One region of the Vagococcus sp. 211 genome, then DNA from elsewhere that is predicted to be linked to it. Evidence: a T-box and tRNA genes for the amino acid it is inferred to sense, from the RefSeq annotation. Region 1 holds a T-box; the other holds one or more tRNA genes.
The links. A T-box is a leader RNA that pairs with one kind of tRNA and senses whether it is charged. The one in region 1 lies ahead of leuS (leucine--tRNA ligase), so its partner is inferred to be a tRNA-Leu.
Positions count from the first base shown of each region.

Region 1 (7,711 bases):
TTACGAGTTCTTTCACTTCTTTACGGCTACCAAATCCTGTGTGACTTAAAAATTTATCTAATCTCATCTCTTTCACCTCAAAAAGAAAAAACATCTAAACAGATGTTCTTTCTACTTTATTTTAAATTTGCGTCGTAACTTGCTTACCTTTGGCCCTAGTAACTGATCAGCTAATCTTGTTTTTAAAATTAACCAACCATAGACCATAACTCCAGCCATGGCTCCAATCATAACAATGATAAAGGCTTGGAATTTACGAGTAGGATCTAACATAAGGTATAACCCATTCTTGACAATATTCGTGAATCCCACCATGACCAAACTAAAGATAAAAATCAGTAATGTTCGTCGTAAGGTAATAGAATAATCAAAGGCCGTTTCCTTGTATATTTTCCAAATCATCAAAGCACTCATGACGGTAAAACCAATACCTGAAGCGAGTAACGGACCATAAACTTCAAACATTTTCACCATCGGGTATTGTAACATAAACTTAATCACTAACCCTACACCTAAATACAAGATAGCGTGCTTATTATTATACAACCCTTGTAAGATACTCGATGCTAGTATAAAAATACCCATAATCAGTCCAACACAACTGGCTTGGATTAAGACACTGACCCCTAAAGCATCTGGTTGATAAAACAAGACGTACATTGGTTCTGCTAAAACAATCATACCAAAGGTTGCAGGCATCATAATCAAGAGCAACAACTGGAAGTTATCACTAATTAACTTAGATAGTTCTTCCTCATTTTTAACGGTAAAATACTCTGTTACAAGAGGTAAACTGGTCATAGCAAGACCTGTCGCTAACGAAATCGTAATCATGACTAATTTATCCGGATTGGCACTAAAAATACTAAATAGCGCGGATAACTCATTATCCGTGTAATTCGTAAAGCCACGCATAATTCGTTCAAATGTAAATTGATCTATTAATTTAAAGAAGGTAATACCCGATCCCACAATAATAAATGGAATGGCCTGTTTAATCATTTCTTTAATCAAATGATTTTCTGAAATCGTGACTTCATTATGACTCGTTGCAACCAATTGGTCCATCTGTGGTTTTTGTTTCAAATAAAACCACAAGAGAGCTCCAAAGGCTCCAATCATACCAACAAACGCGGCAAATGTAGACTGAACCACTGCGTCAACATAATCTCCTTTATTCACTTTCATAATAATAAAGGTCATAAGTAACATATAAAACACACGTATCACTTGTTCTATAATTTGTGATACAGCAGAAGGCATCATGTCCTGATTTCCTTGGAAATACCCACGTATGACACTCATACTAGGGAAAATCAAAATGGCCCAACTTAACGCGCGCATGACTAAAATTAAATCCTTGTCCCCTTCGGCTAGAATAGGTGAAATACCATACATCACACCTGCAAATAATAAACCTAAACCGACCATGATGACAAGCGTTCTCTTGAACAGTCTCTGACTAATACCATACTCATTTAATGAATTGTAATGTGCAATTTGTTTCGCGATTGCTCCTGGAATTCCTGCGGTGGCAATCATTAAAAATAAAGCATAAACATTATATCCTTTATTAAATAATGCATTAGCAACATACCCGTTGCTTCCCATCCAGACATACCAAGGGATGATATAGACAGCACCCAACAAACGTGAAATCACGCTGCCGGCTGTCATCCATATCGAACCGCGAACCATTTTTTCTTTGGCATTTAATTCCTTATGCCCAAAAGAATTTGTTTGATCCGACATCCTTTTATCCAACTTTCTACAATATACTGCTATAATTGTAGCCATTTTACCTAGGTTATGCAATCAAATTTAAAGCGATTTAAGTCTTTTTTGATAAATTTGATTAATTGGCAACAATGTTAACTAATTTATTAGGTACTACAATCACTTTTCGGATAGTTTTCCCTTCAATTTGAGCTTGGACTAACTCATGTGCCATAGCTGTTTTCTCTAATTCTTCCTTAGCTGTGTCCCTCTTAAATACGGCTTTTCCACGTACTTTACCATTGACTTGGAAAATCACTTCAATATCATCTTCCACTAACTCTTTCTCGTCAAAAGTTGGCCATGCTACATAACTAATATCTCCAGTATTACCCATGCGTTCCCATAGTTCTTCGGAAATAAATGGCGCAATAGGTGCTAACAATTGTAAGAACCCGTTCATGTATTCAACAGGTAAAGCTTCTGCTTTGTATGCTTCGTTCACAAATGTCATTAATTGTGACACGGCAGTATTGAAATGGAGAACCTCATAATCTTCTGTTACTTTCTTAACCGTTTGATGGTAAATTTTTGTTAAAGTACCGTCATTATGCGTTGTTATTCTGTCACGTAATACAGCATTATCATCAATAAATAAACGCCACACACGGTCTAAGAATTTACGACTACCTTCTAATCCTTTATCACTCCAAGCAATAGAACCGTCTAAAGGTCCCATGAACATTTCGTATAAACGTAATGTATCAGCACCAAAGTCATTCACGATATCATCTGGGTTAACAACGTTGCCTTTAGATTTAGACATTTTTTCGTTGTTTTCACCTAAAATCATCCCTTGGTTAAATAATTTTTGGAACGGTTCTTTTGTATCTACTACACCGATATCGTATAGGAATTTGTGCCAGAAACGAGCGTATAGTAAGTGAAGAACCGCATGCTCTGCGCCACCTAAGTAAATATCAACAGGCATCCATTCTTTTAGTTTCTCTGGGTCTGCTAACATTTCTGTGTTGTGTGGGTCGATGAAACGTAAGTAATACCATGAACTTCCTGCCCATTGTGGCATAGTGTTTGTTTCACGGCGACCTTTCATTCCTGTTTTCTCATCCACGACATTGATCCATTCTGTCATGTTCGCTAATGGTGATTCACCTGTTCCACTTGGTTTAATGTCATTTGATTTTGGTAACACTAGAGGTAACTCTTCTTCAGGAACAGCCGTCATTGTGCCATCTTCCCAATGAATAATTGGGATTGGTTCACCCCAATAACGTTGACGAGAGAATAACCAGTCGCGTAATCGGTAACTCGTTTCCTTCTTACCGATGCCTTTGTCTTCTAGCCATGTTAACATCTCTGTGATGGCTTCTTCTTTGTTTAAGCCGTCTAAGAAGTCAGAATTAATGTGAACACCGTCTTCTGTGTATGCTTCTTCCGTAACATTGCCACCTTCCAAGACAGGGACAATCTCTAAATCAAATGTTTTAGCAAAATCGTAATCACGTTCATCATGAGCTGGAACAGCCATAATTGCACCTGTACCATACGTTGATAAGACATAATCAGCAATCCAAATCGGCATTTTTTTGCCGTTAACTGGATTAATCGCATAGGCACCTGTAAACACACCTGTCTTGTCTTTAGACAATTCTGTACGATCTAAATCAGTCTTTTTCTCAGCTTCTTTAATATATGCTGTGATTGCTTCTGATTGTTCTTCTGTCATAATCTCTTTGACTAACGGTAATTCTGGTGCTAATACAGCATACGTTGCACCAAATAGAGTATCTGGTCGTGTCGTAAATACCGTAAAGTCTTTGTCTGTACCATCAATAGCAAACGTCACATTTGCCCCTTCAGAACGTCCAATCCAGTTACGTTGCATTTCTTTAATGCTATCTGGCCATTCAATCAAATCTAAATCATCAATTAAACGATCCGCATACGCTGTGATTTTCAACATCCATTGTTTCATTGGCACACGGTAAACAGGGTGGTCTCCACGCTCTGACTTGCCATCAATAACTTCTTCATTTGCTAATACTGTTCCAAGGGCTGGACACCAGTTAACTGGTACTTCTGCTTCGTAAGCTAAGCCTTTTTCAAATAACTTCGTAAAAATCCATTGAGTCCATTTGTAATATTCTGGATCCGTCGTATTGATTTCACGGTCCCAATCAAAACTAAAGCCTAGTGCATCAAATTGACGTTTAAAAGTTAAAATATTTTTTGCTGTAAATTCAGCTGGGTCATTACCTGTGTCTAACGCGTATTGCTCAGCCGGTAAGCCAAATGCGTCCCAACCCATTGGGTGTAATACATTAAATCCTTGCGCTCGTTTCATACGAGACAACACATCTGTTGAAGTATAGCCCTTAGGATGTCCTACGTGTAATCCTTGTCCAGACGGATATGGAAACATGTCTAATGCGTAAAACTTCGGTTTAGATGATGTTTCTTCTGTCTTAAAGGTTTGGTTCTTGTCCCAATATTTTTGCCACTTTTTCTCAATCTCTAAATGATTGTATCCCATTTCTTTTCCTCCTAAAATATGATAATAAATATAAAAAAAGCCCTATAAAAGCCATAAACATAGCTTTTATAGGACGTTGTATCTAACGTGGTACCACCTATTTTTAGATAACCTCTGGCTGAGCAGAAGGGATCTCTTCATCGACCATGATAACGGATTGATTCCGGCATATTGCAAACTCTAAGATAAGTTCAAATGTTCCTCCTATGCATTCTCAGCCCCATGCACTCTCTAAAAAGATTTCCATTTTACTACTTCTCGTCTTTGTTTTCATATATTGGATTTATCATAACAGATACAAAGGTAACTTTCAACTAGCCACAATGATTCTTATCCCTAGCTTACTCGGATGCTTTGACCTTTATAAATAATATCAGATGACAAACTATTCCAGTCTTTCAGTTGCTTCACATTAGCGTTATATTTACTAGCTAGTCCCCACAATGTATCACCTGAAGAGACCACGTGCCTTGTTTGTTTCCCAACTTTTTGTGTGTGAGATTTTGCAACGCTTTGATTTAATGTCAATGTTTGTCCGACATGGATCAAATCACTGCTAAGACGATTCGCTTTCTTAAGTTCTGATACTGTTGTTTTGTTGGCTCTAGCAATGCTGTACAGGCTGTCGCCAGATTTTACTACATAGCTCGACTTGTTCTGCTTCACGGGCTTACTTGCTGGTTTTGAAGGTTTCACTGCAACCGTCTGCTGTTTAGCAGGTGTTGTACTCTGACCCTTAATTGCTAATTTTTGGCCCGCATAAATCATGTCAGTTGATAGACCATTCCACGCTTTTAAGTTAGCAACACTTACGCCATACTTAGAACCAATACCATATAAAGTGTCTCCTCTTTGAACCGTATGCTTTTTATTTGCCACTTGATTGGTTTTTGGCTTCGTTGTACTTGGCTTCGGTTGAGGTTTAGACGCTGTTTGCTTTTGACCTTTGATGCTCAATTTCTGACCTGGATAAATCATATCACTGCTTAGATTGTTCCATGCCTTGAGATTCGCGACACTCACGCCTTTGGCCGAACTAATTCCATACAACGTGTCCCCTCTTTGAACCGTGTGTGTTTGACCAGTAGCTGTCTGATTCGGTTTGGCAGTCGGTTTTGTGACAGGTTTTGGTTTTGGCTTAGGCGTCACTGGTTTTGAAGGTTTTGAAGTTGCACCAGTCAATACTAGTCTTTGCCCGACATAAATCATATCGCTATTTAGATTATTCCACGCTTTTAAACTCGCGACACTTACCCCTTGCGCTAAACTAATACCGTACAATGTATCCCCTGATTTAATAACATAATCACTGCTCTTAGATGGCTTAGGTTTCGGTTTTGCCTCTGGCTTCGTCACTGGTTTTTCTGTTGGTTTAGGCTTTGGTTTTTCAACAGGTTTCGATGGTTTTGTGGGTGTGTTCGTGTTTTTAACCGCTAATTTTTGACCCACATAAATCATGTCACTGTTTAGATTATTCCACGCTTTTAAATTCGCGACACTTACCCCGTAAGTTAAAGCAATACCGTATAATGTATCCCCACTTTTAACAGAATATTGTCCCCCAGTATTTGTTTGTGGTTTGGTTTCTGGTTTAGTTTGTGGTTTATTATTTGTGTTCCCTGGTGTTCCCTGATTTGAACCAGTATTCTTTCCATCATATTGTGTCAAATTATGAGTAACAATCAAATGATTCAGTTTATTATTATAGTTCGGGTCTGTTGCATACCTACCTGTTAGCCAGGCAGTGGCATCTTGATACGAGTTAGTATTAGACTTCCATGCCCCTGAATAGTAGTAATTTCCTGGTGAAAAAGAAGTGTTTTTAATAACTCTGGCATTGTCTTCAAAAGATTCCTTATAAGATGGGTACTTTCTAAACTGAGCATTGATTGTCACGTCTTGTCCATTAAAATGTTCCCATGTCTTCATGGTCACACTTTGGCCATTATAACTTCCTTTAATACCAAACAAGTTATAATTCGGTGCAGAAGACAACCCACTCGTACCATAACCACTCTCTAAAATTGCTTGAGCAATCATGACTGAAGCGTATAGGTCGTTTCTACCTGCGACGGCCTGAGCGTGAACAGCAGTATCCTCAATAAATCTTCCTTGTGGAGTCACTGAGTACGTTGATGCCATCGTTCTCTCTCTTTTCGGTTGCTCTACGGCTCTTTGTTTAACTGGAGCATTCATTTTTAAAGAATCATTAGCTACAGTAGCTGTCGCTGCTTTTGCTTGACTTGGTTTCTCTGTCACACCGTCTTCTTTAGGTGTGACTGTTTCTTCTATTTCTTTTTTTGTTTCTTCAGGTACTGTGACCGCTGTCTCTGATTCAACCTCTTCTGTTGTTTCTTTTTCAAGACTCTCACTTGTTTCTATGGTTTCCTCTTCGGAACTGTCACTTGTTTCTAAATCAGTTGATGGAATGTCTGTATCGCTCTCAGAACTAACAACTTCCTCTTTTTTATCTTCTGAAACCTCTGTCTCTTCCGTCTCGTTTTCCGTCTTTTCTGTATCGCTCTCTGTACTCTTATCCTCAACAAACGTTGAATTTAAAGTGTTAGATTCGTCTGTAACATCGTCTTGGTTTGTCTCTTTTTCGTCTATATCGTCTAGAGGTGGTTCTTGATTTTCTACTGTAACGGCGTGTTTAACCATGTTAGATGCAATGGATAAAACAATGGTTTGTTCCGACATATCAGTCTTTTTCAATCCAACGAGTGCCTCGAATGATGCTTTGGTAAACCCACTTTCTGAGAAGACCATTTTTATTTGATTCAGAGTCGTATCTACTTCATACTCTCCTACTTTTTTCCCTGTCTCATCTAGAATATCTCTGTCCTCTTCCTCAGGCACATACAATAACGCATTCGGTGATACTTGAATGATTGTATCTAACTCTGTTGACCGAGTGGCGTCTAAATCCACTGATAACTTCAACTCATTTTTTTGAGCATCAATCAGTGTGTCAGCTTCTACAGATGAAAGAAGCAGTCCTGCTCCCTCATTAGGTGGTGTTTCTACCCCTTGTAAATGACTATCCTTCACATCATCCAAGTTATCTGCCGCTGCCTTCACTGATAATCCAGGCGCAACAAATGACGAGGACAGCATCAGCGTTGTTCCTAATACAGATACGTTCTTTATAAACATAGGGTTGTTCTTTTCTGATGTTTTTTTCATTCTCATTCCTCTTTCTTATGGACCTAAATTTTCATCAATCTTTTCAGTTCCTTCTATATACCCCTCTATTAAAACATCTCTTTGGAGACAATACAAGGATAGTACTCATTGAATCCCCTTTTCTGATTAAAAAATAAGTCCTCTAGACGTTGCCACCTCTCATACTTTAGCCCGATTTTCACTGTAACATCTTGTTATGACTAAAAATACAAGGTATATTGACTGTAATAACTACAGTGAAGAGGAAAAATTATG
Region 1 covers NZ_CM150475.1:2,173,321-2,181,031, forward strand. The annotation lists gene ACVWM0_RS10370 (pseudouridine synthase) at 1-67, opposite strand, end outside; gene ACVWM0_RS10375 (putative polysaccharide biosynthesis protein) at 112-1,752, opposite strand; gene leuS (leucine--tRNA ligase) at 1,856-4,270, opposite strand; T-box leader at 4,337-4,544, opposite strand; gene ACVWM0_RS10385 (LysM peptidoglycan-binding domain-containing protein) at 4,607-7,456, opposite strand; gene ACVWM0_RS10390 (DUF1700 domain-containing protein) at 7,709-7,711, shown strand, end outside.

Region 2 (7,711 bases), 480 kb from region 1:
TTACAAAAGACGGCAGTGGCGCAGAAGAATGTGTTAAACGAGGCATAGAAGACAGTTATAAGCGTTTCATAGGACCTTCTATTGAGCGGGAATTACGTGGTGAATTAACAGAAAAAGCAGACCAACAAGCCATTGATATTTTTGGTGAGAACTTGCGTAACTTGCTATTGCAATCGCCATTAAAAGGGAAAGTGGTCTTAGGATTTGACCCAGCTTATCGAACAGGTTGTAAACTAGGGGTTGTGGATGAAACAGGGAAATTATTAGCTGTGACGGTTATTTATCCACATAAACCAGCAGCACAACAAAAACGTGCAGATGCTATCACCCAATTTAAAACATTTGTAGAAGAATACAAAGTAGACATGGTTGCTATTGGGAATGGTACGGCAAGTCGTGAATCAGAGCAATTTGTATCAGAACATCTAAAAGAGTTAAACAGAGAGGTCTTTTATGTGATGGTTAACGAAGCAGGAGCTTCTGTTTATTCAGCAAGTGCTGTGGCGCGTGAAGAATTCCCTGATTTACAAGTGGAAGAACGTAGCGCGATTAGTATTGCTAGACGACTACAAGATCCTTTAGCAGAACTTGTTAAAATTGAACCAAAAGCCGTGGGTGTTGGCCAATACCAACACGATGTTTCTCAAAAACGCTTAACAGAGCAATTAGACTTTGTGGTGGAAACAGCAGTTAACCAAGTGGGTGTCGACGTTAATACGGCGAGCCAGCAGTTACTACAACATATTTCTGGTTTGAATAAAACAACGGCTAAAAACATTGTTGTCTACAGAGACGAAAATGGCGAATTTTCAAACCGTAAAGAACTAAAAAAAGTACCAAGATTAGGGCCTAAGGCGTTTGAACAGGCAGTTGGTTTCTTGAGAATACCAAGTGGGGATAACATTTTAGATAACACAGGGATTCATCCTGAAAGTTATAAAATGGTCAATCGTTTACTGGATATTTTAGGATTAGACGTGACAAGCTTAGGGACAGAAGAAGCACGCAACGCATTAGTAGGTGTGAATACCACAAGCATGAGTGACGAGCTTGAGGTAGGTAAAGCAACCCTTGAAGATGCAATTGCTGCGTTAATCCAACCAGGAAGAGACATGCGAGATGACATGTCAGGGCCACTGCTTAGACAAGATGTGTTATCCATGGAAGATTTGAAAGTCGGTATGGAATTACAAGGAACGGTTAGAAACGTGGTAGATTTTGGCGCCTTTGTAGATATCGGAGTCAAACAAGATGGTATGGTTCACATATCCAAATTGAGCCAACAATTTGTTAAACACCCAACAGACGTTGTTGCGGTGGGGGATGTTGTGACAGTATGGATTGAAGAAGTTGATCTGAAAAAACAACGAATTGCCTTAACCATGTTAGGTAAACCGCAAGATTAGTATGAGGAACGAGTCATTACAAGAGCTAGTTGAAAAAGTGTCTTTGACTTACTTTAATAAGCCCTTTGAACATAAAGCAATCTATAATTCACGATTAAAAACCACTGGTGGTCGCTATCATTTAGCTGACCACCATTTGGATTTTAATCCGAAAATTATGGAAAAGTACGGTGAAGAAGAGCTTGTTAAGGTCATTATTCATGAGTTGTGTCATTACCATTTGCACCTTGAAGGAAAAGGCTACAAGCATCAAGACAAAGCGTTCAAACAGTTACTAAAGATCACAGGTGGGAGCAGATACGCACCACCATTAAAAGAAGCGACATGGTTATATTATTCTTGCTTAAGTTGTCAGAAGGAATTTAAGCGGCAACGGCAAGTCAACGTTACTAAGTATGGCTGTCCTTGTGGTGGTAGACTGAAACGTATTGACAAGTGAGTCGTTAAACGTTATAGTTTTAGTGTTATTATCACTAGCGAGAATGGCGGAACTGGCAGACGCGCAAGGTTGAGGGCCTTGTAGAAGGATTCTTCTGTGAGGGTTCGAATCCCTTTTCTCGCATACAGAAAGTTACTCTATCTAGAGTAACTTTTTTTGTTATGTCATGTTATCTCTATGTTTTTTATATAAGTAATAAATACCTATAACAAAAGGTATTTATTACTTATATTTTTTTGTAAATTTTTTTTTGTGTTATTTAATTTTTGTAAAAAAGCAGAGTGCATCCTTAGGTGGGACAAAATAAGGAGAATGGGGCAAAAATTTGGCCTATACTGAATCATTCGGAAAAATGAGAAAAAAAGGAAGGATTAGACGAACTATTTATTTTTATATCGTGATTGGTAAAAAATACTTTAATTAATGAGAGTAGCATTGAATAATTGGTATAGATGAGCATGTGTTAAGGGGTTGAAAAGAAGGCATACAAGATATAGTAAGAACAAAATAAGAACAAATACTATATGTTGTGGATAACTCTGTTGATATGTGCATAACTCGCTTTTAAATGAGAGAGTTAAAAGATAAAAGTTATTTCAACACGTTCGGGGTTATTAAAGTTTAAAATACCTTTAATACCGTGTTTTTATAAGGGAAATACAAGGAAAATAGCTTTGACAAGAAAAAATAATTTTGCTAGGATGTGGTTGATTGAACGTTCGGTTTTTAAAGAAAAGCGAATGAGAGAAGAAAAATCAAACACAACTATTCATATACTGGAGGATTATAAGGAAAATGATTTATGATTTAGCTATTGTAGGTGGGGGAGCTGCGGCTTTATCAGCAGGCGTTTATGCTGGTAGAAGTTTGTTAAACACAATTATCATTGAAAAAGATTCATTCGGAGGTCAAACAAGTACCACATCTTTGATTGTGAACTATCCAGGTATCAAAGAAGCAAGTGGACCAGCATTAATTAGAGAAATGCGAGAACAAGCATTGGATTTTGGTTGTGTGTTCCAAACAGGAACAATCATTAAAACAGATTTTTCGAGAGACGTTAAAGTACTAACAGATTCAAAAGGCAATGAAATTAAAGCGTATGCTGTTTTAATTGCAACAGGTACCACACAGAGAACACTAGGTTTTCCAGGAGAAAAAGAATACACTGGAAACGGGATTACTTACTGTGCCACATGTGACGGTGCTTCTTGTGCTGAAATGGAAATTTTTATTATTGGTGGTGGCTATGCTGCTGCTGAAGAGTCTGTTTATTTATCTCAATTTGCTAAAAAAGTGAACGTGATGATACGTGATGAGGACTTTAGTTGTGCCAAAGCCACAGCTAATTTAGCCAAAGATCACGACAAAGTGAATGTTTATTATCATACTGAAATCAAAGAAGTGGCTGGGGACGAAGGCATGGACAAGTTGGTCTTTGTTAACCGTCAAACAGGAGAAGAACTTATTTTTGATAAAAGCCATAAAAAGAACCCTTACGGCATGTTTATTTTTGCAGGGAGTTATCCGAATACCAGTTTTGTCTCAGATCATATCGACTGCAACAGTCGTGGGTACATTGTCACCAATGACAAAATGGAAACAAACATTCCAGGTGTGTATGCAGCGGGAGACTTAAGAGAAAAGGAACTGCGCCAAGTCGTAACAGCTGTCGCAGATGGAGCAATTGCTGCAACAGTCGCAGGAGGCTATATTAGTAACATCAAGAAGAAAACAGAAATTAAAACCATTATTGAAATCAAAAACAAAGAAACGAATCATAAAAAATAGAGACTGTCTCTTAGACAGTCTTTATTTTTTTAACTCTCTTTTAGGAATGGTATAATAAAAGTTAATTCAAGAAAAAAGGATGGATTGCATGATAAAGATAGGATTAACTACATTCAAAGAGCATGGGAGCTTGTTAAATAAAGACGAACTGACGTTGAGTGAATATGCCTCCTTTTATCCTATCATTGAGCTGAACACGTCCTTCTATGGCATTCCAAGAACAAGCACGAGTGAAAAATGGGTCAATGAAACCCAAGACGGCTTTCAATTTATTGTGAAAGCTTATAAAGGGATGACCAAACACGCTGACTGGCAAGAGGCCTATGAAAGTGAAAAAGAGATGTATCGCATTTTTTCCTCTTTTTTAGCCCCCTTAAGAGACAATCAGCGTTTAGGTGCTATTCTTTTTCAATTTCCTAGTTATTTCAATTGTACACGAGAGAATGTTCAGTATTTGCGAAAAATACGCGCGTTTCTTCCACATGATATGATAGCCATAGAGTTACGGAATGACAGTTGGTATAAAGAAGACTTTAGAGAGGATTTATTTCATTTTATGAGAGAAATGGCTTTTTCTCTTGTTATTGTGGACCAACCCCAAGTACCGATTCATTCGGTTCCTTTTGTGCCGGTCATTACCAATGAGTCTTTTGTTTATCTCAGGTTGCATGGTAGGAATAAAGGGAATTGGCGAGATAAGTCAGGAGACTGGCGACGCAAACGCAATCTCTACTGTTATTCAGAAACAGAACTGACAGAGTTTGCTACGATTTTGAACGATTTTCCTGTAAAGGATCCTGTGATTATTTTTAATAATAATTCAGATGGAGACGCAGCACCCAATAGCCAAACATTGAAACAATTATTAGGGATTGATTATACAGGATTGAACCCGAACCAATTAACTTTATTTTGAGAGGAGTTAGACAATGATAAAAGCTGTATTTTTTGACATAGATGGCACCTTTTTAGATAGCCGAGGGGAAATATTAGCTTCTACTTTACGAGGGGTTGAAGCGTTGCATCAGCAAGGAATTAAGTGCTTTATTTCCTCAGGTCGAGGACCAAGTAGTGCAGAGGACTTATTGAAAGGCACACCCTTTGATGGGTATGTTTTATACAATGGTCAGTTATGTTTTTCTCATGAGACAGGGATTTATGAGCATTATTTTTCCGTTGAAACCTTAGAAGCTTTAGGTCGTTATACAGAAAAAGAACAACGACACATTATTTTTGGTGGACGAGAACGGTATTATGGCAGTAAATCCTTACAGTGGGGACAAGTTAAATGGCTCAAAAAAGTGCATAACCTGTTACCGCTAAAAGTGACAGTTCCTAAGTTAGAAGCAAATTTACAAAAGATACGACGAATCATTCGTCCTAAAGAAGAACAGGTGAAGACGCCAAGAGAAATTTTTTCAGAACCTATGTATCAATGTGTCTTACTCAGCTCGCCTTCTGAACAGGGAGCATTAGAGACGCAATTTCCGGACTGCAAGTTTACCCGTTCCAACCCCTATGCTGTAGATATTATTCCTAAGGGTGGCTCAAAGTTAGTGGGAATTACCAAGGTACTTGATCATTACGGTCTTTCTTTATCAGAAGCCATGGCCTTTGGTGATAGTTGGAATGACCTTGAGATGCTTGAAGGTGTTGGGATAGGTGTGGCTATGGGAAATGGGGAAGAAGATGTGAAGCGCATAGCTGATTACGTCGCAGAGTCCAATGATGATGATGGGATTTATAAAGCATTGCAGCATTTTGAGTTAGTTAGGTGATAGGGAGAGGTAACTATGAAAAAAGCTTACGAACAAGTGGCAGAGTTTCACCGAGTGTTTGATCCTGTGGAACAAAAGACAATCGCCGCATTACCTGTTGAAACAGCTGAATACAGAGCAGGGTTTAAATTAGAAGAAATTCTTGAGTTATTATATGCAGCCAGTGAAGGGGATCACCACCGGTTCGATCAAAGTGTGACGTACCTTCAAAAGGTACTTGAGACAGAATCTAACAAGCTTAAAGAAAAGCAGTCCCCTGTAGACACATTAACGGACGAAGTGGATGCTTTGATTGACTTGTTGTACTTCACGTATGGTTCTTTTGTTATGATGGGGATTCATCCAGAACCTATTTTTGACATTGTACACCAGGCGAATATGGGAAAAGTATTTCCTGATGGGGAAGCTCATTATCATCCAGAAACAGGAAAAGTGTTAAAACCAAAAAACTGGGAAAAAGACTTTGCACCTGAAAGCAAAATTAAAGCAGAAATCAAAGGACAGATGGAGAAACAAAAACAATAATGTTTTTTGTTATATGGTAATTAAATGAATAATAACTTGTGAAAAACACGATTATTAAAGGGTTTTAGCTAATTAAGAGAAAAGAGTGAGCAACTGTTGAAAGACAGAAAAGCACTCTTTTTTTGCTATTTTAGGGTGTTATTCATTACTATGGTTCTGTCGACAAAAGAAATGGAGGAGTCCGCGTGTTATTTCACATAATGAAAAGTCGTGATATTCGTAAGAACTTGGCCACTGAATATTACTTGATGAATGAAAAAGATTATAATCAACCAGTCCTCTTGTTTTATATCCAAGAGCCATGCGTCATACTGGGACGAAATCAAAGTGTGTATGAAGAAGTGAATATAAATAAATTAAAAGAGAAAAATATCGTATTAAGTAGACGGATGTCTGGCGGTGGTGCAGTTTATGATGATTTAGGTAACCTTAGTTTTAGTTATATCTTGGATAAAGAAGCCAAAACGTTTGGCCACTATGCATCTATCTTAGAGCCAATCGTTAAAGCTATTAAGAAGTTAGGTGTTTCAGATATTAGGGTAGAGGGTCGGAACGATATGGTGATTGGTCAAAAAAAAATATCGGGCAATGCAATGTATACCAAGGGGACAAAAATGTTTTCCCATGGGACCTTATTGTTTGATGTGGATTTAGACGTGTTGCCAGACTTATTAACCGTCTCTGAGGAAAAATTAGCTTCTAAAGGAGTTAAATCTGTTAAGTCCAGAGTAACCAATATAAAACCTTATTTAGAGAGTCAATATCAAGAAATGACCACTGAGATGTTTAGAGATTACTTGGTGACCGAATTAATGGGGACAACAGATAAACAACGCTTATCTCGCCAGGAAATTCATCTAACAGCTGAAGATGAGCTGTGCATAGAGGCTTTAATGGAGAGGACTTACAGTAATGACGCTTGGATTTATGGTGCTTCCCCAGAGTTTACATTGAAAAGACGACGCTATTTCGATGGTGTTGGAACAATACATGCCGAATGGTCTGTTGTGGAAGGTAAACTCAGTGCTATATCTTTAAGAGGCGATTTTTTTGGCCAAAAACCTGTAAGTGAATTGGAAGAAAAATTACAAGGATTCTCTCTTTATTCAAAGGATAGTGTGGCTGAATTAGACGCCTTGAATCTTTCCCTGTATGTGTCAGGACTACAACCAGAGCAGTTGTTGGAAGTATTGACAGAATCGAGGGAGACAGAATGATTCGATGTGAGCATGTATTAAAGAAATACCAGAGTGAGTCTTTTGCTATTCAGGACGTTACTTTTGAAGTGTTACCAGGTGAGATAGTTGGAATTGTTGGTGAAAGTGGTTCAGGTAAATCAACGTTACTTAAGTTATTAAATGGAATGTTAGTACCAGACAGTGGGATAGTAGAGTTATTTGGGATTAATACCAAATCAGCCACCAAGAGTCAACGTCAATTAATAAAAAATCAAACGGGAATGATTTTTCAGCATTACAATTTACTGCATAATCTAACGGTGTTAGATAATGTATTGTTACCCTTGACGTTACTAAAAAGGAAAGACAAAGAGAAAGCCATAGAGTTATTAGAAATGGTCGGTCTAAAGGATAAATTGCACGATTATCCAAGCCAATTAAGTGGGGGGCAAAAGCAACGTGTTGCCATTGCTAGAGCATTAATCCGCGAACCAAAGGTATTGCTTCTAGATGAAGCCACAAGTGCATTAGATGAAGGAACAACGTATGAATTGTTGGATCAATTGAAACGGATTCATGCCCAATTGAAACCAA
Region 2 covers NZ_CM150475.1:393,863-401,573, forward strand. The annotation lists gene ACVWM0_RS02015 (Tex family protein) at 1-1,406, shown strand, start outside; gene ACVWM0_RS02020 (SprT family protein) at 1,408-1,845, shown strand; tRNA gene ACVWM0_RS02025 (tRNA-Leu) at 1,883-1,968, shown strand; gene ACVWM0_RS02030 (FAD-dependent oxidoreductase) at 2,641-3,636, shown strand; gene ACVWM0_RS02035 (DUF72 domain-containing protein) at 3,725-4,552, shown strand; gene ACVWM0_RS02040 (Cof-type HAD-IIB family hydrolase) at 4,566-5,414, shown strand; gene ACVWM0_RS02045 (pyrophosphohydrolase domain-containing protein) at 5,430-5,939, shown strand; gene ACVWM0_RS02050 (lipoate--protein ligase) at 6,125-7,156, shown strand; gene ACVWM0_RS02055 (ATP-binding cassette domain-containing protein) at 7,153-7,711, shown strand, end outside.
Region 2: it has a tRNA-Leu gene. The T-box ahead of leuS (leucine--tRNA ligase) is inferred to sense a tRNA for this amino acid. The anticodon was not compared.